One region of the Janthinobacterium salmonicoloratum genome, then DNA from elsewhere that is predicted to be linked to it. Evidence: predicted binding sites of a transcription regulator. Region 1 holds the regulator's gene; each other region holds the start of a gene.
What was found. The regulator FNR, encoded in region 1, switches genes on or off when oxygen is low (the NO sensors DNR and NnrR bind a similar motif). The targets are predictions, from matches to a motif close to TTGATNNNNATCAA.
Positions count from the first base shown of each region.

Region 1 (7,434 bases):
CGACAAGGACTGGCTGTATGGCGGTGAACCCGACATCATCAAGACCACCATCATGCACGGCCGCAATGGGCAGATGCCACCGATGGGCGCCGCCCTGGGCTCCGAAAAGGATGTCGAGAACGTGGCCCATTATGTGCTGAGCCTGTCCGGTTCGACCTCGGACCCTGTCAAATCCGTGCTGGGCAAGGCCAAGTTTGGCGCCTGCATGGCCTGTCACGGCGCCGATGCGAAGGGCAACCAGATGCTGGGTTCACCGAACCTGACGGACAAGATCTGGCTGTACGGCGGCAGCGCCGATACCATCATGGAAACCGTACGCAAGGGACGCAGCAACACCATGCCGGCCTTCAGCGATTTCCTCGGCGAATCCAAGGTACACGTGCTGTCGGCGTATGTCTGGAGCCTGTCGAATCCCCAGACGCCCGTGAAATGATGTAATGGAACCTCAAGTCATCAAGATGTATGCGGCTCGCGAGCAAATCTACCCTCGCGAGGCCAAAGGACGCTACGCTACCTGGCGATGGGTATGCGTATGGCTTACCCAGCTGGCGTTCTACGGCTTGCCGTGGTTGACCTGGAATGGCAGGCAAGCCCTGCTGTTCGATTTGACCACGCGCAAGTTCTACATTTTCGGCGTCGTGCTGTGGCCCCAGGATTTCATCTATCTGGCGGCCCTGCTGATCATCTGTGCGTATTTGTTGTTCCTCGTCACGGCCATTGCCGGGCGGGTGTGGTGCGGGTTCTCTTGCCCGCAAACGGTATACACGGAAATTTTCCTGTGGGTCGAACGCCGCATCGAGGGCACGCGCAGTGCGCGCATGGCCCTCGACAAGCAGGGCCCCTCCGTGCGCAAGGCGTTCAAGAAGACGGCCAAGCACCTGGTATGGGGCGCCATCGCCCTGTGGACGGGCTTTACCTTTGTCGGCTACTTCACGCCGATCAAGGAACTGGCGCACGCGGTGACCACCCTCAATTTCGGTCCCTGGGAATGGTTCTGGGTCTTGTTCTACAGCTTGGCAACCTACGGCAACGCGGGCTGGCTGCGCGAGCAGGTGTGCAAATACATGTGCCCCTACGCGCGCTTCCAGAGCGCCATGTTCGACCAGGACACCCTGATCATCACCTACGATACCAAGCGCGGCGAACCACGTGGCGCACTGAGCAAGAAGGCCGGCAACAACGACAAGCTGGGCGATTGCATCGACTGTACCCTGTGCGTGCAGGTGTGTCCGACCGGTATCGATATCCGCAACGGCCTGCAGTATGAATGCATCGGCTGCGCCGCTTGCGTCGATGCCTGCAACAGCGTGATGGACAAGGTCGACCGGCCGCGTGGCCTGGTACGCTACAGTACCGACCATGCGATGGAAAACAACTTCAATTCGAAGCAGATCCGCCAGCGCGCCATGCGCCCGCGCGTATTGATCTACACTTCCATCCTGGCCCTGATCATCATCGCCGTGTGTACTTCGCTGGCGCTGCGCACGCCCTTGAAAATGGACGTGATCCGCGACCGCGGTTCGATGGGACGCGAAGTGGAGGACGGCATGATCGAAAACGTCTACCGCTTGCAGATCATGAATACGTCGGAGCAAACCCAGCATTTTAAAATCAGCGCTTCCGGCTTGCCGGGCCTGACCTTGCTGACGCGTGAAGAAGTGACCTTGCAGCCGACGGAAACGCTGGGCTGGCCGATCCGCCTGCGCGTACCGCACGGCGTCGGCGAGAAGGGTTCGAACAAGATTGCGATCGAATTGCACTCGCTGGACGACCCATCGCTGCATGTGCGTGAAAGCGCGGTATTCATCGTACCGCGCTAATGTAGGAAGGCCGGTCCCCGCATGGGGACTGGCTGATTAAACAGGAGAAATATCATGTCCGACAGTCTGAAACTGCAAGCACCCGTTGCACCGTGGTACAAGCATCGCTGGCCATGGCTGCTGATGATCGGCCCCGGCCTGTCCGTGGTCGTCGGCAGCTTCATGGGCTATATCGCGTTTACGCAGCCCGATGCGCTGGTGGTGGGCGATTATTACAAGCAGGGCAAAGCGATCAACCAGGATTTGAAGCGCGACACGATCGCCAGCGACCTGGCGATGGATACGAGCCTGTCGTACGACGTGGCACAGGCGAGCCTCAGTGGTTCCGTGCACAGCTTCGGCAAGGCCTATCAGGCGCCGCTGCAGCTGCACCTGGCGCATGCGACCCTGCCGGAAAAGGATATCAAGCTGCTGGTGCAGCCCGATGCGGCCGGCAATTTTTCCGTAGCGCTGCCGATGCTCGAACGCAGCCGCTGGCAAGTGCTGGTGGAAAACGACAAACGCGAGTGGCGCCTGTCAGGCATCTGGACCTGGCCACTGCAGCGCAGCATCGCGCTGCATGCTGACGCAGAGCTGTAAAGCTTATTTGCAGACGTCAGTACCGGCCGTAATGGCCTTCAATTTGGCCGGCTGCAGGATTTCAATCTCGCGGTTCGACACGCGCAGCCAGCCTTCCTTCTTGAATTTGGACAGCAGACGGCTGACGCTCTCGATGGTCAGGCCCAGATAGTTGCCGATTTCCTCGCGCGACATGCGCAGCTGGAAATTGCTGCCCGAATAGCCGCGTGCCTCGTAGCGCGAGGCCAGGTTGACGATGAAGGCGGCAAAGCGCTGCGTCGCCTGCATATTGCCCAGCAAGAGCATGACGCTTTGCTCGCGCGTGATTTCCTGGCTCATCATGCGGTGAAAATGGCGCAGCAGGGTCGGCATATTGCCCAGCAATTGTTCCAGGCTGGAAAACGGAATTTCACATACTTCGCTGTCTTCCAGCGCCACCGCATTACAGTGGTGGCGGTCTGCGCTGATGGCGTCCATGCCCAGCAATTCACCGGCCATCTGGAAACCCGTCACCTGCTCTTCGCCGCCAGGATTGATCTGGTACGTCTTGAAGTGCCCCAGGCGAATCGCATACAGGTTCTGGAACGAGTCGCCGATGCGAAACAGCGAGGCGCCGCGCGCGACCTTGCGGCGGCGGCCGATGATCTGGTCCAGCCTGTCCATGTCGCCCACATCGAGGCCCATCGGCAGGCACAATTGATGCATGCTGCAGGTCGAGCATCGCGCTCGCAACGCTTCCACGTTCACTGTGGGCAAGGTTGGAGTGAGTAGCGCTTCAGTCATGTCATTACCTTTTATAAAATGCAATAACAAGTTTACTGCATACAGGGTTGCCGTGTGCCAATTTCACCGTAATTTCGGCGAATAAACGACGTCCAGCCTTTAATTATATGGCAACATCGTCAAAAGCCCATACGGGGCGGGCAATTTATGCGGTGGCGCTTGCCAAGCTGAGGCATTGATAGGAAAATTCCCGTCAGCATTATCTGCCGCCTGTGCCGCCCGGTACTGAAAAGGAAATCATGAAGCCTCTCGGCATTAAAGCAAAAGTCGCGCTGGCCACCAGCCTGACCTCGATCGCCATGATCGCGCTGGTCACCATGATCCAGTTGCAGCACATGCGCGACGACTTCACCCGAGTGCTGTTGAGCCAGCAGTCATCCCTGATCAGCCGCACCGCTGCCGAGCTCGACGACAAGCTGGGCATGCTGCTGCAGATCGTCACCCTGACGGCCAGGCAGCAGCCGCCGGAACTGATCGCCCAGCCCACCCAATTGCGCGCATACTATGCGCGCCGCTCGATGCTGGTGCTGTTCGATGACGTGCTGGTGCTCGATGCGCATGGCGCCATCGTGGCCGACATGCCGGAAGTGGCGGGGCGCGCCGGCATCAACGTCGCCGAGCGCGAGTATTTCCAGACCGTCTTGCGCACGCGCCAGCCCATGATCACCGAACCGATGCTGGGCAAGTCGAGCGGCATGCCCATCGTGCAGATGGTCGCGCCCGTGCTGGCCGCCGATGGCCAGGTGGCCGGGGTCGTGATCGGCGTGCTGCGCCTGTACAAGGACAACTTGCTGGGCCGCCTGCGCTCGGAAAAGATCGGCAAGAGCGGCTATTACTTCATTCTCACGCGCGGCGCCGTGCCGCGCTATGTGCTGCACCCCGATACCAGCCGTTTGCTGCAGCCGCGCAAGCCGAACGCCAACCTGACGACCACCCAGTTGCTGAAGGAAGATGGCGAAGGCAGCATGGTCAGCACCAACAGCCGCGGCATCACGGCCGTCAACAGCTTCAAGCGCCTGAAATCGGTGAACTGGCTGCTGGCCGCCTCGCTGCCCATCGACGATGCCTTCGAACCCTTCGATGGCGTGCTGTCCCGGCTGGTGCTGTGGAGCATCCTCGCTTCGCTGCTGGCCGCGGCCGTACTGGGCTGGGTCACCGTGCGCCTGCTGTCGCCGCTGGTGCGCTTGCGCGATACCCTGCTGGCCCTGCGTACCAGCGGCAGCCGTTTCACCCCCGTGCCGGTGCGGCAGCGCGACGAGATCGGCGAACTGACGGAAGCGTTCAACGGCCTGATGAGCGAACGCGACCGTCTGCAGCAGGAACTCGAAGTACGCGCGGCGGAGCTGGAACAGGAGCGCGACCGGGCCGAGGCGGCCAACCGCGCGAAGAGCGATTTCGTGGCCAACATGAGCCATGAAATCCGCACGCCCCTCAATGCCGTGCTGGGCATGGTGTATTTGCTGGGCAATACCAGGCTCGACACGGAACAACGCAAGTATCTGACCATGGTCAGAGTGGCAGGCCAGTCGCTGCTGGGCATCCTCAACGACGTGCTCGACTATTCAAAGATCGAGGCGCGCCGCATGGAATTGTCGCCCGTCGAATTCGACCTCGACGAAGTCATGAATACCCTGGCCACGACGATGACGATGAATGCGGGCGAAAAGGAGCTGGAACTGGCCATCGCCGTCGAGCCCGACGTGCCGCGGCGCCTCGTGGGTGACGCCCAGCGCCTGCAGCAAATTCTCGTCAATCTGGCCGGCAACGCCATCAAGTTCACCGAGAGCGGCGAAGTGGTGGTGGCCGTCAGCCTGGCCGAGAGCGAAAACGGACGCGCCTGGCTGCGCTTCGAAGTGCGCGACACGGGCATCGGCATGACGGAACTGCAGCAACAGCAGCTGTTTTCCGCGTTTTCGCAGGGCGACCAGAGCATCACGCGGCGCTTTGGCGGCACGGGCCTGGGCCTGGCCATCAGCAAGCAGCTGATCCACATGATGGGCGGCGACATCGCCGTCGCCAGCAGCGAAGGCAAGGGCAGCCGCTTCTGGTTCAGCGTGCCCTTCGACATGCTGGCGCAGCCGGCCGAAACGCGGCGCATGCCGGCCTTGGGCCAGCTGCGCCTGCTGGTGGCCGACGATAACCGCACCACGCGCGAATTGATCGTCAAGCTGATCGAAGCGTGGGGCTGGCTGGCCGACGAAGTGGACTCCGGCTTTGCCGCCATCGAACTGTACCGCGAACGCCTGGCACAGCAGCAACCGTACGACGTGGTGCTGGCCGACTGGCACATGCCCGTCATGGACGGCCTGGCGACGGCCAAGGCCATCCGCCAGGCTGCCAGCGGCCAGCGCCAGCCCATCGTGGTGATGGTCAACGCCTTCGCCCGCAACCACCTGGAGGAAATCTCCAGCGCGGCCGAGGCGGACGTCGTGCTGATGAAGCCGATCACGGGCTCCAGCCTGTTCGATGCCCTGCACCAGGCGCTGATCGCCAAGAACGACGGCGGCGAGCAGCGCATGCTGCACCAGCCGCTGGGCACGGAACTGGCCGGCGTGCATTTCCTGCTGGTGGAAGACAATCATTTGAACCAGGCCGTGGCGCGCGGCATTCTCGAACACATGGGCGCCACCCTGGACGTGGTGGGCGACGGCTTGCAAGCCGTGGAACGTCTGCGCACGGAAGCGCTGCGCTACGATATCGTGCTGATGGACATGCAGATGCCCGTCATGGACGGCTTCAGCGCCACTCACATCATCCGCACGGAATTGCGCTTGACCCTGCCCGTGATCGCCATGACGGCCGGCGTGCTGGCGTCCGAGCGCGAGCGCTGCATGACGGCCGGCATCAGCGATTTCATCGCCAAGCCCGTGGTGGTGGAAGAGATGATGGAAGTCATCCTGCGCCACCTGCCCAAGCGCCCGCAAGTGCAGACGGCCGAGCCGCCGCCCGTCGCCGACGAGGAAGTGTTTTCCATGGCGCCGCTGATGCGCGTGATGGGACGCGATGCGAAGGGGCGCGGAGTGCTGCGGCGCATGGTGGAAGACGCGCTGAACAAGGACATGACGCCCGTGCGCGACGCCGAAACAGCGTTGCAGGCAGGCCGCCACAGCGATGTGGCGCGCATCCTGCACGGCGTGCGCGGCTCCGTGGGCACCCTGGGCACGAAACGCCTGATCCGCGCCGCGTTTGCCACCGAGGAAGCCATCGACGCGGGCCGCCTGGACGAGGTGCCGGCGCTGCTGGCGCAGACGGCGCAGGAACTGGAGCAGGCGCTGGCGGCCGCGGCGGATTGGTTGTCGCGGTTGAAGGATTAATTTAGGCGGGCACGCCCAGGATCACGCTAGACGCCTTGAATATTGCCGTTACCTTGCTGCCGAGCTCGATGCCCAGGTCCGTGCTGCTCTGGTTCGTGATGATGGCGGCGATCGTGCCGCCGCGTGGCAAATCCAGCACCACTTCCGTGTTGACGGCGCCCGTCTGCACCCGCGTCACAAGCCCGGCCAGCTGGTTGCGCGCGGAAAAGCGCGCGCCTGCGCTGTCGGCCACGAGGATGATGGACGAGGCCTTGATCAGTGCGAACGCTTCAGCGCCCGGCACCAGGCCCAGGCTTGCGCTGCTGCCCTGCGTGACGATGGCGACGATGTGCTGGCCACCGGGCAATTCCAGCGTGACTTCGTCGTTGACGGCGCCCTGTTTCAGTTCGGCCACCTTGCCCAGGAATTGATTGCGTGCCGTGGTTTTCATGGCCATTCTCCGTATGAGTAAAAGATCGTCGGCGATGCCTTCCGCCTGGCTGCCCAGCTGGCGCAGATAGCGCGCATGCTCACGCTCGATGATACGGAAATTGTCGACCAGCTGGCGCCCCCGTTGCGTCAGCCGCGTGCCGCCGCCGCCCTTGCCGCCCGTCAGACGCTCGACCAGCGGTTCGCCGGCCAGGTTGTTCATGGCGTCGATGGCGTCCCAGGCCGCCTTGTAGCTCATCTTCACAAGCTTTGCCGCCTGCGTGATGGAGCCACACTCGGCGATGGCGCCCAGCAATTCCACCCGGCCGGCGCCGCCCAGATGCTCGCCGCCCACCGTCATCCATACCGAACCTTGCAGGCCGATTTCCGCCGCCGCTGATTTATCCAATGCGTTCACCCAATGCCATGTGTTCTTCCCTGTTATCGATCTGTCCGTCGCGCAAGTACAGCACATGCTCGCCCAGGATGCGCGCATCTTCCGGATCGTGTGTGATCAGGATCATGGGCACGTCCAGGCGCTGCTGCCACTG
Region 1 covers NZ_JBNYXV010000002.1:720,447-727,880, reverse strand. The annotation lists gene ccoP (cytochrome-c oxidase, cbb3-type subunit III) at 1-433, shown strand, start outside; gene ccoG (cytochrome c oxidase accessory protein CcoG) at 438-1,820, shown strand; gene ACQ4WY_RS16440 (FixH family protein) at 1,875-2,399, shown strand; gene fnr (fumarate/nitrate reduction transcriptional regulator Fnr) at 2,403-3,161, opposite strand; gene ACQ4WY_RS16430 (response regulator) at 3,401-6,475, shown strand; gene ACQ4WY_RS16425 (TOBE domain-containing protein) at 6,477-7,244, opposite strand; gene ACQ4WY_RS16420 (sulfate/molybdate ABC transporter ATP-binding protein) at 7,285-7,434, opposite strand, start outside.

Region 2 (7,434 bases), on a different contig from region 1:
GCGGCGCGGCGGCCATCAGCCTCGGCCGCGTGCAGATAGGTGTAGCCGCCGCTCGCTTCCCAGGCGGGCGATAACTGGCCGGAAACGTCGAATTCCACGCCCTTGGCCGTCACGCCGGCGCCGTTGGCCACCATAGCCTGGCCGCCGTCGGGCAGCAAAAAGCCGGGCGGCACGGTGCGGTCGAGTTCCGCCAGGTTCTTTTTCTTCGTGTGGAACAGGGCGGCCGAGGCGTTCAGCTTGCCTTCATAGAATTCGCCCTTGATGCCCAGTTCCGTATTGTCGCCCGTTTCCGGCGCCAGGAACTGGTTGTTGCGGTCCTTGCTCGTTTGCGGGTTGAACAACTGGGTGAAGCTGGCGTAGGCCGAATATTGCTTGTTGATGTCGAACACGGCGCCCACGTACGGCGTGACTTCATTGCGCGTTTCCACGAAGTCGCCGCTGCCCGTGTACACACCTTGCGTGTTGTAGTTGCGCGTATCCGTGCGGTAAGTGCTGCTGCGCGCGCCGATGATCACGTGCAGCGGGTCGGCCAGGCTCAAACGCGTGGCGACATAGCCGCCCGCCAGGCGCGTGACGGTTTCCGTGTGCGAGCCGTCCGGAGTGAACACGGGGCGGGGGATGTTGCCCGTCCAGCTGCGGTAGTCGGGGAGGAATTTCGAGTAATTGATTTTTGCCTTGCCGCCTATCGAATTGTCCTGGGCGTTATTGCCATTCCAGCCGATGATGGCCGTGTGCTTGCGTCCCAGCAAGGTAAATGGCCCGCTGGCGTAGACGTCGAAATTGTCGCTATATTTTTTGCCCGCGCCCCAGGCGCCCGTCCACAGTTCCATGCCTGTGCCCGTGGCGGGATCGGGATAACCTTTGCCCGCATAGAGAGCAGTGGTGCGGTTCGTGCTTTCCGTGCGCGCATAGCCGAGGTGCATATTCCAGTTGCCGGGCAGGCGCTGGTCGAGCGATGTGAATACCGTGTGCTGCTTGTTGGCCCAGGTGCTCCATGGCGTCGTCCAGCTGGTGTTGCGCGGCAAGTTGGCCAGGCTGCCATCCGCATTCCAGTAGGGCACGGCGCCCCAGGTGGCGCCCGTGGGCTGGTTGTCCTGGAAGTCGACGCCGGCCGTCAGCAGGGTGCCGGGGCGCAAGTCCGCCTCGACGATGAGCATGCCTACCGTCTTGCGTTCGTGATACATGTCCAGGTAGGAATCGCGTTTTTGCCACGCCAGGGCCGTGCGTGCGCGCACGCTGCCCTCCGCGTTCAGCGGCGTGGAAAGGTCGGCCTCGAAGCGCTGGTCGTCCCAGCGGCCCATGATGAGGCCGGCGCTGGCCTGGAAGGTTTTCGTAGGACGCTTGCGTATCATGTTGATGGTGGCCGACGGGTCGCCCTTGCCGCCCATCAGGCCGGTGGCGCCGCGCACGACCTCGATGCGGTCGTACAGGATGGTGTCTTGCAATGGCGCATTGCCGCCGCGCGCCATGCCGTCGATCTGGATATTGTTGATGCCGAAGCCGCGCGCACTAAACGTCGTGCGCTCCGTGTCGTTCTGGTTCACCTGGATGCCCGTCGTCTGCGCCAGCGCCTGGTCCAGGCGCACGGCGCCCAAGTCGTCGAGCAACTGGCGCGTGATCACGCTGACCGATTGCGGCGTTTCGCGCAGGGACAGGTCCATGCGCGTGGCGCTGCGCGTTTCGCCTGCCGTGTACGACTGCGTGCCTTCCGTGGTGGCCATCGACTGGCCCAGCACGGTCACGGCCGGCATGGTGACGTCGGCAGCAGCGGCGTCGGCCGCCTGAGCAGGCAAGACCACGCCGGCGGCAAGACTGAGCAGGCTGACGTGTAATAAACGGGGGAGGGGGCGCAAGGCGGGCTGGCGCGAAGAAGAGAAGACGGTAGTCGATTGCATCATTTTCCTGGAATATTTTAGTCGTGTTTTTTCCTATCTCGTCTGGCGAGGTGCGCAGTAGCTGGGGGATGGCATGACGCTGGCCCGTGGTCTGGCTTGGATAGCAGTTCCACCGCAAGGCCCGGCGCGGTCGGGCAGTGGAAAAGAAGGGCGCGCGATTCTTCCTCACTTTCGTGAATAAGAATCATTATCAATATAGACGGTATTTGCCAAATAATCAAGCATGCGCACCAAAAGAGTGCGGGCAGGTCAAGGCGGCGCATGGGCTGGCCTTCTGCGATAATGCAGGCGCTGATAAAATATTTTCCTCATTGAAAGAAATGCATGCGTACATGGATCGCTTGTGCCGGATGGTTGTGTGTCGTGTCGCTGGGCCAGGCCCAGGAGCACGCGCCGCCGTCGGCTGTTCCCGCGCCGCTGCAGAGCGCTAGCGTGCCGCCCGCCGCCGCCATCGTGCCGCCCCCCCTTGTGCCGCCGCCGCTTGCGCCGGCCACCCCCGCGGCACCAGTGGCACCGGCGAGCGCAGAGGACGCCTTGCCATCGCAAACGGTGACGGTCACCGCCAGCAGCGACGCCAAGGCGCCGCGCGTGCGCTTCACGGCCTACCGCGAAAGTTATCTGACGGCCAGGAAAGTGTGGCAAGTGTCGAGCGGCAGCGTGGTCATGGCCTTGCGCCTGATTCCGGCCAAGTTGAGCGCCACGATCGATGACGTGCGCGTGGCCTTGCAAGGCAATGGCGCTCCTGTGCCGATCAAGGTATCCGACGGCGGCGTGTTTGTCGTGCCGCTCAACGAGGACATCGCCGCGCAGGATGGCACTTTCCTGGTGAACAAGGGCAGGGGCGAGCTGACGGCGAATATCGTCCTCCAGCCGTCCGTGGCGCGCGATGCCTGGAACGTCACGCGCGTGGGGCAAGTCCTGCGCGACGCGCGGCGCGCCGTGCGGGCCATCACGCCGTGGTACAAGCGGCCGTTCGCCAACGATGTGCAGTCGCTGGCGTTTTGCGCGGCCGAGCGGGGCAGCGCCTTGCAGTTGATGGATGGCGAGCAGCTGATCGCCACCTTGCCCATGCACGAGTCGGCCGTCAACGATATCAACCAGCCCGTGTTTTGCAAGATTTTCGACGGCGAAGACAAATACCCGGGACACTATCGCGTCGTCTTGCCCGAGCAGGCCACGGTGCTGCTGCTGTAGCGATTAGCTGGGTTGGCGCTGCACCAGCTCCAGCGCCGCCGCCAGGGCCAGGTCCATGGTGGCCTGGTGGAAGATCAGCCATTGCGGCAAGAGCGACAGTGCATGGCGCCCCTGTTCCAGGTCGCCTTCATCGACGGCGGCCCAGGCATGGTGCAAGCCGCTGAGTACGCGCGCATGCTGTTCGCGATGGTTGGCCAGCGAGGGAAAGGCGATTTGTTCCATCAAATCCTCTTCCTCGCGGAAATCGCGTTCGACGGCCGCAATCAGCTCGCGAAACGCCACACTAAAATGCTGGTCGCTCAACTGTCCCAGCCGCGCCAGCTCCTGAAACAGCGCCTCATGCGCCTCGTCGATGACGGGAACGCCCAGCGCCATTTCATCCTTCCAATGCGATTTACCCATGTTGATGCTCCAGGTTAAGTCCGTCACGGTGCGAAGCGGACTGTTCCAGTGTGGACGCAGCGACACTTCAAATCCATGACCTGGATCAAAAGTATGGTGAAGAGAGGGCAAAGGAAATAAGGAGAAAATGAATCGATGGAGGAACAAATTCTCCTACCGCCAGAAAGAGGTTTTTAACGCCGCGTTTTGTTACCGAGCGCCGCTGAAAAACGTCGCTGGCAAGGCGTCTTTGACGCAGACAGTAAGCTAGTACGGCAAGTCAAAGCAACGCAGCCAGCGGCGTTTTCTCAGCCGCGCGTCTTATTGCTTAGGCCAGTGGGCCCACATACCCTGCGCATCGACATTCGGCACCTGCAATTGCTGCCCGGCCGACAACTGCATCGTATCCCTCAACACGAGTGGGATGAGCATCAGGGCCGACAAGGCAAGGCAGGCCAGCACTTTAAGCGTCAACATGGTCGTCTCCTGATGAGCCGGTGGCGGCGCGGGGATGCGGCGCCTGCCGGTCACTTCAATCGCGTACGCATATCTTTACTACCATGCTTGCAGTTTAGCTCACCTGGTGCTAACTTCAACTTATTGCTGTGATGCACCGCACCAGTTACCGCTCGTGACTGCTCTTATTTCGCCTTGCGGCTGCGCCGTGGCTTGCCTGCCGCGGGCAGGAAAGAATCGAACCACACTTGCGTCAATTGCCGCGTATTCTTTGCCGCTTCGCGCTTGACGGCGGCCGTGGCGTGGCCGCGCGCCGTGTTGGCGATGCGGTTGGCGGCGCTCAGGTACATGCTCATCCAGGGGTTTTTCATGGTTAGCCTCGCAGACAGTGAGTGGGGCGGCGCTTGTGCCGCGATGTCCCCACTCTAATCCGATGGCTGGCGCTGACTGTGCGCTTGCCCACATAGCCGGGTGGTGCCGGGGGCCGCTTGATGTGTTTCAATACACGTCGCGGCGGTAGCGTCCGGCCGCCAGCAGGGCGTCGAGATCCTCCTGGCCCAGCACTTCTTGCAGTACAGCATCGATTCCTGCCGCCATGCCTTGCAGGCTGCCGCACACGTAGACGATGGCGCCTTGCGCCAGCCAGTCGCGCAGCTCGCCGGCGCTGGCGCGCAGGCGGTCTTGCACGTACTGCCGTTTGCCGACCTCGTCACCATCGCGCGAAAAGACGCGGTCCAGGCGCGCCAGGTGGCCAGCATCGAGCCAGCCTTGCAACTCTTCACCGCAGACGCTGTCAAAAGCTTGCTGGCGCTCGCCGAACAGCAGCCAGTTGCGGGCCAGTCCCGCCCGCTGGCGCGCGCGCAGGTGCGCACGCAGGCCGGCCAGGCCGGAACCGTTGCCGATATAAATGCAGGGCACGTCCACCAGGGCGGGCGCGAAGGCGGGATTGGCTTGCAGGCGCAAACGGATGCTGGCGCCCAGCGGGGCGAAGCGCGTGAGCCAGCCGGAACAGATGCCATGGCCCTGGTTCTCGTCGCCTGCATGGCGTTCCTGGCGCACCAGCAATTGCAGTTCGCCATCGGACGGCAGCGAAGCGAGCGAATAGCTGCGCGGCGCGTGCTGCGCATGATGCGCGTCGCCATCGCTGCCATCCGCGTTGCGCCCGATGATTTCGGCCAGCGCGCCCGCTTCCCAGGTGGCGCCGGCCGGGCCCGTCAAGGTGATTTCATGCAGTTCGCCGCCCAGGCTGCCCGGATTGAGCAGCACGCGGCGCGCCAGGCGCCACTCGGCATACGACGCTTCTTCCTGCACGCCGATGGCGTCGATGGCGCTGCCGCTGCAGCGGGCCAGCGCTTTGGACCAGTCGGCCAGGGCGGCGGGGTCGTGCTTGTCCACTTCGATTAGCGGGAACAAAGGCGTGGCGCCCAGTGTTTGTAATTGTTGCGCCAGCACATGGCCAAAGCCGCAGAAGGCGCTGTAATGGCGGTCGCCCAGGGCCAGCATGCCGAATTCCAGGCTCGCCAGCGGCATGCCCGAGCTTGCCTGTAACAGGCGCGCAAAGCGGCGCGTGCCATCCGGCGCCTCGCCTTCGCCAAAGGTGCTGGCGACGATCAGGGCCCGTTCATACTGGCGCAATTGCGCGGGATCAAAGCGGTCCAGCGACTGCACGTCGACGGCCACACCTGCCTGCTGCAGGGCGTGCGCACTTTCCAGGGCCAGGCGCTCGGCCTGGCCTGACTGGCTGGCGTAGGCTAGCAGGGTCGGCAAGCCCGTGTTCGTCTTGCCCGGTGCGCCGGCGCCCAGCAGGGCCCGCTGCGCCTGCACAGCCCGTTTCGCCTTGCGGCGGCCCAGGTACAGCATCCAGCCCGTGATGGCGAACAGGGGCAGGCCCAGGCTGGCCACGGTGACGATGATGCGGCCGGGCAAGCCAAAATATGTGCCCATGTGCAGCGGATAAATGATGTTGACGAGGCGCGCCCCCAGTGCTTGCTGGCTATACGGTTCGTTTTCCGTGACCGTGCCATCGGCGGGCAGAATGCTCATGCGGCTGCGCGCCCGCTCGTGCGGCGCATCGCTGGCCAGCCACGTGAATTGTACGGCATCGCCGGGGCGCACGGGCAGGCGCACGCTGGCCAGGGTCCAGCCGGGGGCGTGCTGCTGGAAGCTGCTCCAGGCCAGGCTGATGTCGACGGCGGGCGCCTCCTTCTTCTCCTTGCTTGCGCCCTTTTTCGCGGGCGCTTGCGCCGTGCGTGGCGGCTTGCCGGCCCAGGCGTCGATATTGTCGCGCACCACGTCATAGCTCCAGTAAAGGCCCGTCAGGGTCAGCGCCACATAGACCACCAGGCACCAGGTGCCTGCCACGGCATGCAAATTCCACAGGAAGGAGCGGCCCTTCAGGGCCGGGTCGAAGGTCAGCCAGGTGCGCCAGTCCAGCGGACGGCGGGGCCAGCGCAGATACAGGCCCGAGAATGCCAGGCCCAGCAGGCACAGGGCCAGTGCGCCCGCCACTTGCCGGCCCGGATCGCGGGGCAGCAGCAGCCAGCGGTGCAATGACTCCGTCCACTCGAAAAAGCCCGCGCCCATCAACGCGGGCTGGGTCGCACCCGTGTACGGATGGACATAAATGGACTCGCCGCGCCGCTGGCCGTTCTTCGGCGCGAAGAATAAACGGGGCGCCGCGCCCGCTTCTGCATACATGGTGACCGAGGCGACGCGCTGGCCGTGTTCCGTTGCGGCGATGTTGCTCAGCTGCCCTGGTGCGAGCGGCGCGCGCGTTTCCACGGGAACGTGGCGCACGCCGGGGTTCATGACATCTAGCAATTCCTCCTTGAAGGCCAGGGTGGCGCCGCTCAGGCCGATGATCACCAATACCGTGCCGGCCGTGATGCCGATAAACCAGTGCAGTTGAAACCACACCTGCTTCCAGTTCCAGTGCCAGCGTCGCGCTTGCGGGATGGCGGCAAGCTGGCGCTGCTGGCTGGTCTTCGGCGCCTCGTCGGCGCTGGCGCGCGGCAGGGGGTGTGGAAGGGAGGAGGTCGTCATGGCGGCTTTCAATAGCGCTGCCATGCAGGGTGTCAGGCATGGCAGGGAAGAAGAGAGGCTGACATATTAACGCAAACGAGAATCATTCGCAAATGATGGCGCGAGGGCATTGTTGTGAAAAATCTCCACACCAGGCTGAGATGATGGCTTTGATAATTTACATCGTCGTGAAATTGTGTGAAAATGAAAATCATTCTCATTCGTGATCATGATGCAGTGCTGACCCACTTGACCGGCAAGTTTGGCAGCCTCTTTGTTTGTTTGCCCGTGTCCACCATTTCTCCCTCTCACGATATCTTTAGCGACCTCTACACCAGCCACCATGGCTGGCTGTATAACTGGTTGTGGCGCAAGCTGGGCTGCCGCGATGGTGCGGCTGACCTGGCGCATGACACCTTCGTGCGCATGCTGGCCACGCAATCGGCGGACAGCTTGCGTGAACCACGCGCCTACCTGAGCACGGTGG
Region 2 covers NZ_JBNYXV010000005.1:151,528-158,961, reverse strand. The annotation lists gene ACQ4WY_RS22140 (TonB-dependent siderophore receptor) at 1-1,895, opposite strand, end outside; gene ACQ4WY_RS22135 (hypothetical protein) at 2,220-3,089, shown strand; gene ACQ4WY_RS22130 (bacteriohemerythrin) at 3,093-3,491, opposite strand; gene ACQ4WY_RS22125 (hypothetical protein) at 3,792-3,947, opposite strand; gene ACQ4WY_RS22120 (hypothetical protein) at 4,112-4,297, opposite strand; gene ACQ4WY_RS22115 (PepSY domain-containing protein) at 4,425-6,968, opposite strand; gene ACQ4WY_RS22110 (sigma-70 family RNA polymerase sigma factor) at 7,152-7,434, shown strand, end outside.
Region 2: a site for FNR is predicted at 3,567-3,580, ahead of ACQ4WY_RS22130 (bacteriohemerythrin). Genes of this name have one in related genera too.

Region 3 (7,434 bases), on a different contig from region 1:
AGGAAGTGCGCGGCCTGGACAATTTTCTGACGGGCCACCGGCAAAACCTGGAGCTGGTGCGCGCCAGCGTGGGCGAACAGGCGTGGCGGCGCTTCACCTTTATCGAAGGTGATATCCGCGACCCGCAAGCGTGCGCACGCGCCTGCGGTGCCCCGGTACAGACCGCCAGGGCCGGCGACGGTGAGGCAGGCGGTGAGACAAATGCGGCCTATGGTGGCAGCGGCAGCAGCTTGGCCGAGCGCGGCCGTCTCGATCCGGGTGGCCCCGTCGCCGTCGATTACGTGCTGCACCAGGCGGCGCTCGGTTCCGTCTCGCGTTCGCTGGAAGACCCGCTGCTGTGCCACGCCGTCAATGTCAGCGGCTTCCTGAATATGCTGGCCGCCGCCCGCGAGGCGGGCGTGCAGCGCTTCGTGTATGCGGCCTCCAGCGCTACGTATGGCGACCATCCGGCCTTGCCGAAAGTGGAACAGCACATCGGCGCGCCCCTGTCGCCATATGCCCTGAGTAAATATGTCAATGAACTGTATGCGCAGGTGTACGCGCGCTGCTACGCCATGCAAACGATGGGGCTGCGCTATTTCAATGTCTTCGGTCCGCGCCAGGACCCGTTGGGCGCCTATGCGGCCGTCATTCCCCGCTGGATCGCCGCCATGCTGGACAACCAGGCCGTGCACATCCATGGCGACGGCGCCACCAGCCGCGACTTTTGCTTTGTGCACAATGCCGTGCAAGCCAATATCCTGGCCGCCACGGGTACCGATCCGGCGGCCGTGAACCAGGTCTACAACGTGGCCCTCAACGCCCGCACCAGCCTGACGCAGCTGCACACCACCATGCAGCAGATGCTGCTGGCCGTGCGCCCGCAACACGTGCCGCAGGCGCCGCAGTATGGCGAGTTTCGCGCCGGCGACGTGCGCCATTCGCAGGCGGACATCGCCAAGGCGGCCCGCTTGCTGGGCTATGTCCCCACGCACGACCTGGCGCAAGGCTTGCGGCAAACCATCGCCTGGTACGTGCAGCAAGCAAGCCACGCTTGATGGGTGTCCCGCTGTCCGCGGCCCGGCAACCGGCACCTGGCGCCTGGCAGCCGCCTGCCTGGTAGTTGCGCGAGGCAGGCCAGCGATAGTCGCCGGTTCGCGCCCGCCATCTAGCGTTGCGTGGGCGCCGCTGTCGGCGTTGTTGACGCTGTCGGCTCGGGCGGCTCGGGTACACCATCGGTCTTGCTGCTGAGAATCTGGGGTGTGCCGCGGAAATCGGTCGTATGCAGGGTGACGGGGCGGCGCCAGACGCGGGCGATATACGCCAGCACCTGTTCGGCCCGCTCCAGGTCGAGTCCGCGCCCATCGCGCTGGTGATCATGGCGCAGCACCAGGCTGCCGTCGTCGTTGAGCAGGGTGGCGGCGATGCACGGCGCGCCATAATTGTATCTGGGCGTCAGGATGGCTTCGCGGATGGCGCGCAAGTCGCGGCTGGCCAGGCGCGTTTCACCGTCGCTGCGGCTTTCATGCACGAACAGGCCCAGGCGGTCAGCCAGTTCGGCGTCCAGATAGTTACGAATAAAACTGCAGTCATCGTCGTCGCGGCAAATCTGGCGCGCCCGTGCCAGTCCTTCGCGATCGATGATGTGTTCCCACATGCAAAAACCCAGGTGATACGGGTTGACGGCCAGCGCCTGCTGGTGCTCGGCCGCGTAAGGACGCACCACGTCCGAATGTGACTTGATGGCGGACAGATACAGGGCCGGCGGCAGGAAGTCGGCTTCGCGCAGCAGCCGTGCATGCCAGTACGAGGCCCAGCCTTCGTTCATGATCTGGCAGGCGAACACGGGATAGAAGTAAAACGACTCTTCGCGCACAGCCAGGAAAATGTCGCGCTCCCAATCGGCCAGTTCCGGCCCATGTTGCGCGATGAACCACAGCAAGTCGTACTCGGGCTGCGGCGGCACAAGCGGGCGCTGCGCCAGGCGTGCCCGTGCCGCGTCGTGCGCCGCCAGGACGGCCGCTTCGCCCGGCAAGCGCCGGTAGCGCTGCGCAAAAGGATCGTCCATGCTGGTTCCATCGTGCGTGCCCGCCGCAGCAGATGGCCCCGATACGGCGGCATAGGCCGGGCGGTGCAGCTCGGCGTGGATGTCCACATGCTGCTCCAGCGCCAGTGCCGCATCGAGCACAGCTTCCACCTGCTCCTGCCCGTGTCGCCGCAGCGCTATCTCCAGACGCTGCGCCCGCGCCGCGCTTTGTTCCAGGATGCGCTGGCCCGCCATGGCGCCGAAACGGAGGAACAGCGCATTGCGGCTGGCAAAATCGGCGTGGCCCAACACGTGGGCTGTGACGAGGGTGTTTTCCGCCACGGAATTGCGCTCTGCCATGTAGGCATGGCAAGGGTCGCCGGGAAACATGACTTCGAACATATGCGAGTTGCCCATCTTTTGATGTACGAGCTGTTGAATGTAGCGCACGCCGAACGACCAGTGACGCATGCGCACGGGCAAGCCATAAATGGCGATCTCGGCCATGAAACTGTCCGGCACCAGCTCGAACTCGACGGCGGAAAATTCCAGGCCCAGTTCCCGCGCCAGCGCGTTGATGCGCGCCGCGTAGCCGTCCAGGCTGGCTGTGTTTGCCGTGTCTGCCGTGCCGCCGTGGGGCTGTGCGTCATGCAACGTCATGCTGTTTCTTCCGTATCGGCCGCCTCGTGCTGAAAAAAGGTGCGGATGGCCGCCCAGATATCGTCACTCCGGCTCAGGATGCTGCTGTGCAAGGGCAAGCCCCGTCGTTCCAGCTCGGCGCACAAGCTGTGCATTTCCGTTTCCAGGCTGCGCGTCACGCCGGGCAAGGTTTCCACATAGCCCATATAGTTGAGCAAGGCGGCCAGTTCACAGAGAGCCAGGCTGGCCGCTCTCCGGTCTTCGCTGAAATTCTCGCCATCGGAGGCATAGAATAAATAGGCGTTGTAGCGCTGCGGCGCATAGTGTTGCTGCAGCAGCTCCCGGCTCAGGCGAAAGGCGGTGGAGGCCATGGTGCCGCCCATGCCATTGACCTGGAAGAACTCGGCTTCGGAAAATTCCCAGGCCCGCGTCGTATGGGCGATGAAGCGTGTTTCCACGCTCGCATACCTGCGGCGCAAGCCTTGCAAGACAAAGAAAAAGAAGGATTTGGCCAGCTTGCGCTCGGCCTGCGCCATGCTGGCCGACACGTCCAGCACGAAAAACACGACGGCATTCGTGCTGGGATGGGGCTGAGGCAGTACCTGGCGGTAACGCAAGTCATCATTGGTAAAGGGCACGGGCTGCGCTTGCAGGGCGCGCCGCTTGATCGCTTCCTTGACGGTGCGCCGCCGGTCCAGGCGCGAACGGGCGCCATGCCGGTCCAGGCCGCTACGCACGAGCCGTGCCTCGTCGATGGCGCCCAGGTGGCGCGGCTTCAGGTGCGGCAGTTCGAACGCATCCCACAGCCAGTCGAGAATATCGTCGATGGGAAACTCCAGCAGCAGGCGCACCGTTCCCTCGCCATCGCCGCCATCGCCTTGCGTTCCGGCCCCACCCGTGACGGTGGGGCACGCCGCGCGCAGGAGATCGCCGGGCTTGCCATCACCCTGGCCCGCGCCCATGCTGTAGCGCGCGGGGGCCAGGCGGAAACGCGCATGCTCAAGCAGGCGCATGGGCACTTGCACCGTGCGCTGCTGCGGCCCGCCGATCAGGTCTGGCGTGGCGATCAGCTCGGGCAAGTGCGCCTGCACGGCATCGCGCACTTTCTGGTTGTGGCGCAGCCAGTCGCGCGCGCCGCGCGAGAACAACGCGTACCAGGGCTGGGCCAGGGCCGGCGCGGCGCCCGCTTGCGACGCCGCCGCGCCGGCGGAATTTACCTCGCTTGCCGTGACTGCCGCAGCTGCGGGGCCGCCCCGTACCGGAGGATCATGCTGATTGCCGCTGCCTGGCGAGGTCGTGGCGGCCATGGTTATTCCTGCGCCAGCAAGGTGGTCACGTAGTTGAGCGCTTCGCGCGCGCTATGGGCGTCATAGCCATAGTCGTCGACCAGACGCTGCTCGACGGCGGAGATCCTGGCCCGCACGTCGTCATCGGGGCGCTTGGCCGAGCTGACCAGGCGCAGCACATCGCGCCGCTGCTCGAACAGATATTGCTGGATGGCGTCGTGCAGTTGCGCATGGCTGCCCAGGCCAAACGCCTCGCCCCGCTTGAAGGCGCTCATGGCTTTGCGCACCACTTCTTGTCGAAACGATTGCTTGCCCGAATCGCTGATGTGGATTTTTTCTTCCACGGCGCGCAAGAAGCGTTCGTCGGGGCGGCGCTCTTCGCTGGTGATGGGATCGCGGATCTGGCGGTTGTCGAGCATGGCTTCGACTTCATCGAGATATTTGTTCAGCAAGTCTTGCGCTTCTTGCTCGAACGAAACGAATAAAGCCTTGTGCACGTCGGCCTTGACCCAGCGGTTATAGAAATCCTTGCGCGTGAGCACCAGGTAATCGACCCACTTGCGCTTGCGTCGCGGTTCGATGCGCGCATCGCTTTCGATGCCGTCCTTCAGGGCCAGCAGCACGTCCATGGTGGACAGGCTGTTGTGCTGGGCGGAAATGATGGCGTGCGACAGGGCATTGATGACGAAACGGGGCGACACGCCCGACAGGCCCTCGTCGGGTGCCTTGTCGCGCTCGCGCATGCGGCGGATGTCGGCAGGCTGCAAGTCGTCCACGTCTTCGTTGGCGTAGATGCGCAGTTTCTTGACCAGCTCGGCTTCCTTGTCGTCGCCTTCGGGCAAGCGGCTGAGGATGGCAAACACGGCCGCCGCATGCAGCACGTGCGGATCGAGGTGCACATTGCGGAAGGCGGGTGCGGCCGCCAGGATCAGCTTGCGGTAAATCCGCGCTTCTTCGCGGTAATTGAGTGTATACGGCACTTGCACGATGACCATGCGGTCGAGCAGCGCCTCGTTTTCGCTTTCTTGCAGGAATTTGCGAAACTCGGCCAGATTCGTGTGTGCGAGGATGGCTACATCGAGGTAAATCAGGGGAAAGCGCGATACCTTGACATTCTTTTCCTGCGTCAGTGTCAGCAGCAAGTAGAGAAATTCCCGTTTGACCTTGAGGATCTCGATCATTTCCAGCATGCCGCGGCTGGCCGCATACACGGCGCCGGACCATGACCAGGCGCGCGGGTCGCCTTCGTCGCCGTATTGCGCCACTTTCGACAGGTCGACGGAGCCCACCAGGTCGGCCAGGTCGGCCGTGCTGGGATCGTGCGGCGCATACGTGCCGATGCCGCAGCGGCCCGCCTCGGACAGGTGGATGCGCTCGACGGGCATGCGCAGGAAGTCGCCCGCATACTGTTCTTCCAGGCGGGCGCGACAATGGGGGCACAGTTCGCCATGCAGCTCGGCATCATAGCTGGCGCGAAAGTCGGCGCGCATGCTGTGCGGCACCAGATGCAGCGGCGATTCATGCACGGGACAGCCGGCGATGCCGTACAGCGCGCCTTCGCTGCTGTGGCTATATTCTTCCAACCCCCGCTTGAGCAGGATCACCATGGTCGACTTGCCGCCCGACGGCGGGCCCAGCAACAGCAACATGCGCCGGCCCACCTCGGAGCCGGCGGCGGCTGCCTTGAAGTAGGCGGCAACCCGGTCGATCGCCTCGTCGATGCCGAACAGCTCGTCGTCGAACAGGCGGCAGCGGAAACGTCCGGCGTCGTCGGTCTGGCCGTTCCAGCGCATCATGTCCCACAGGTACTGGTGGGCGCTGCGCGTCAGCAGGGCGGCGCGGCCGGGCAGGATCTGCTCGACGAAGTCGGCAAAACTGCCGCCCCAGGGACTGATGCGGTGTTTTGCCGCCCAGGCCGCCATGCCGTGCATAAAGTCGGCATGCTGGCCTGCGCCATCTGCATCTGTGGCGCGGTGGCCTGCTTGCTCGTCCGCAGGCGCGTCGTCGTGGCGTGTCATACCAGGGCTCGTCATCGTTTCCCCATCCATACCGTTGCTGGCGTTGCTGCCGTGGAGCAGGCCCAGTACCAGCCTGTCGGCCAAGTATACGGCGCTGCCTCTGCCCGCACGCCTGATCTCGCTCAACCTTGAAGCGGGAACTATTTTTATCCTTGCTGGGCCCGGATGGGCAGGGCAGTCAGGCGCCTGCGCGGGTCAATCCAGATCAATATCGGCCCGCGCGGCCCGTCCACACTGGTACTTTGCAGTGACCCACGAGGAGAACGTGATGATAGGCAACGAGAATGGTTTCAGCGCCCCGCCTGGCAGCAGCGGCAGGGGCCAAAATGCGGACGATGAAGAGGCCGTCGGCCAATTTTCCGTCCCCGGCGAAGAAGACAATACGATCGAGAGCGCATCCGTCTCGGACGTACCCGACGCCCTGAGCGGCGTCAGCATGGAATTGCTGGAAATCAAGCGCAGCATCGAAGACGGCATGCGCCAGTCCATTTCCCAGGCGGGCGGCGTGCGCGCGGCCGATGCCTTCAGCGACGGCGGCAATATCCAGGGCGTGTCCATCGGCCTGGGTGAGGGCGCCAGCGACAGCTCGTCCGGCGAGCCGGGCTTGCCGGCCTTGACCTTGTACGTGGCCGAGCCCACCTCTGTCGACCGCGCCAAGGCCGCCATCGTGGGGGCCATGGGCGTGCGCGCCGTGGCCAGCGACAGGGTGCCCGTCAATATCGTCGTCACGGGCGTGATCGATGCGCAACCGCACCGTTTCCGCTTGCGTCCGGCGCCGGGCGGCGTGTCGGTCGGGCATTTCCGCATCACGGCCGGCACCATCGGCTGCCTGGCCGTGGGGCGCAGCGCGCCGCGCAACAGCCGCTTGATGATACTTAGCAACAATCATGTGCTGGCCAATACCAACGGCGGCGTGTTCAATGACTGCATCGTGCAGCCGGGCCCCATCGATGGCGGCCGTTGCCCGCAAGACCAGGTGGCCGTGCTCGAGCGTTTCGTGCCCATCAACTTCAGCGGCGGCGTCAATTTTGTCGATTGCGCCACCGGCTGGGCCTGGCCAGACCGCGTGCGTCCCGAACTGGTCTACCTGAGCGGCGGCGTGCCGGCCTACTTCCGCATCAGCAGTGCGCTGGTGGCGCCCGCGCTGGGCATGATGGTCGGCAAATCCGGCCGCACGACGCAATTGACGCAGGGGCGCATCACGGGCCTGGGCGCTACCATCAACGTCAATTACGGCGGCGGCAGGATCGCGCTATTCCAGGACCAGATCGCCATCACGGGCGTGAGCGGGGCGTTCAGCGCGGGCGGCGATTCCGGCTCGTCCATCTGGACCTGGAACCAGCAGCGCAATCCCGTCGGCTTGCTGTTTGCCGGCGGCGGCAACATTACCTTTGCCAATCAGATGCGGCGGGTGGTGGTGGCGCTCGACATCAATTTATACACCTGAGCACGCTGCCAGGACCTGCTGAGGCGGCGTCGCGCCGCC
Region 3 covers NZ_JBNYXV010000001.1:150,705-158,138, forward strand. The annotation lists gene ACQ4WY_RS00650 (SDR family oxidoreductase) at 1-1,037, shown strand, start outside; gene ACQ4WY_RS00655 (SpoVR family protein) at 1,148-2,665, opposite strand; gene ACQ4WY_RS00660 (DUF444 family protein) at 2,662-3,951, opposite strand; gene ACQ4WY_RS00665 (serine protein kinase) at 3,954-5,948, opposite strand; gene ACQ4WY_RS00670 (chymotrypsin family serine protease) at 6,217-7,395, shown strand.
Region 3: a site for FNR is predicted at 6,144-6,157, ahead of ACQ4WY_RS00665 (serine protein kinase). Genes of this name have one in related genera too.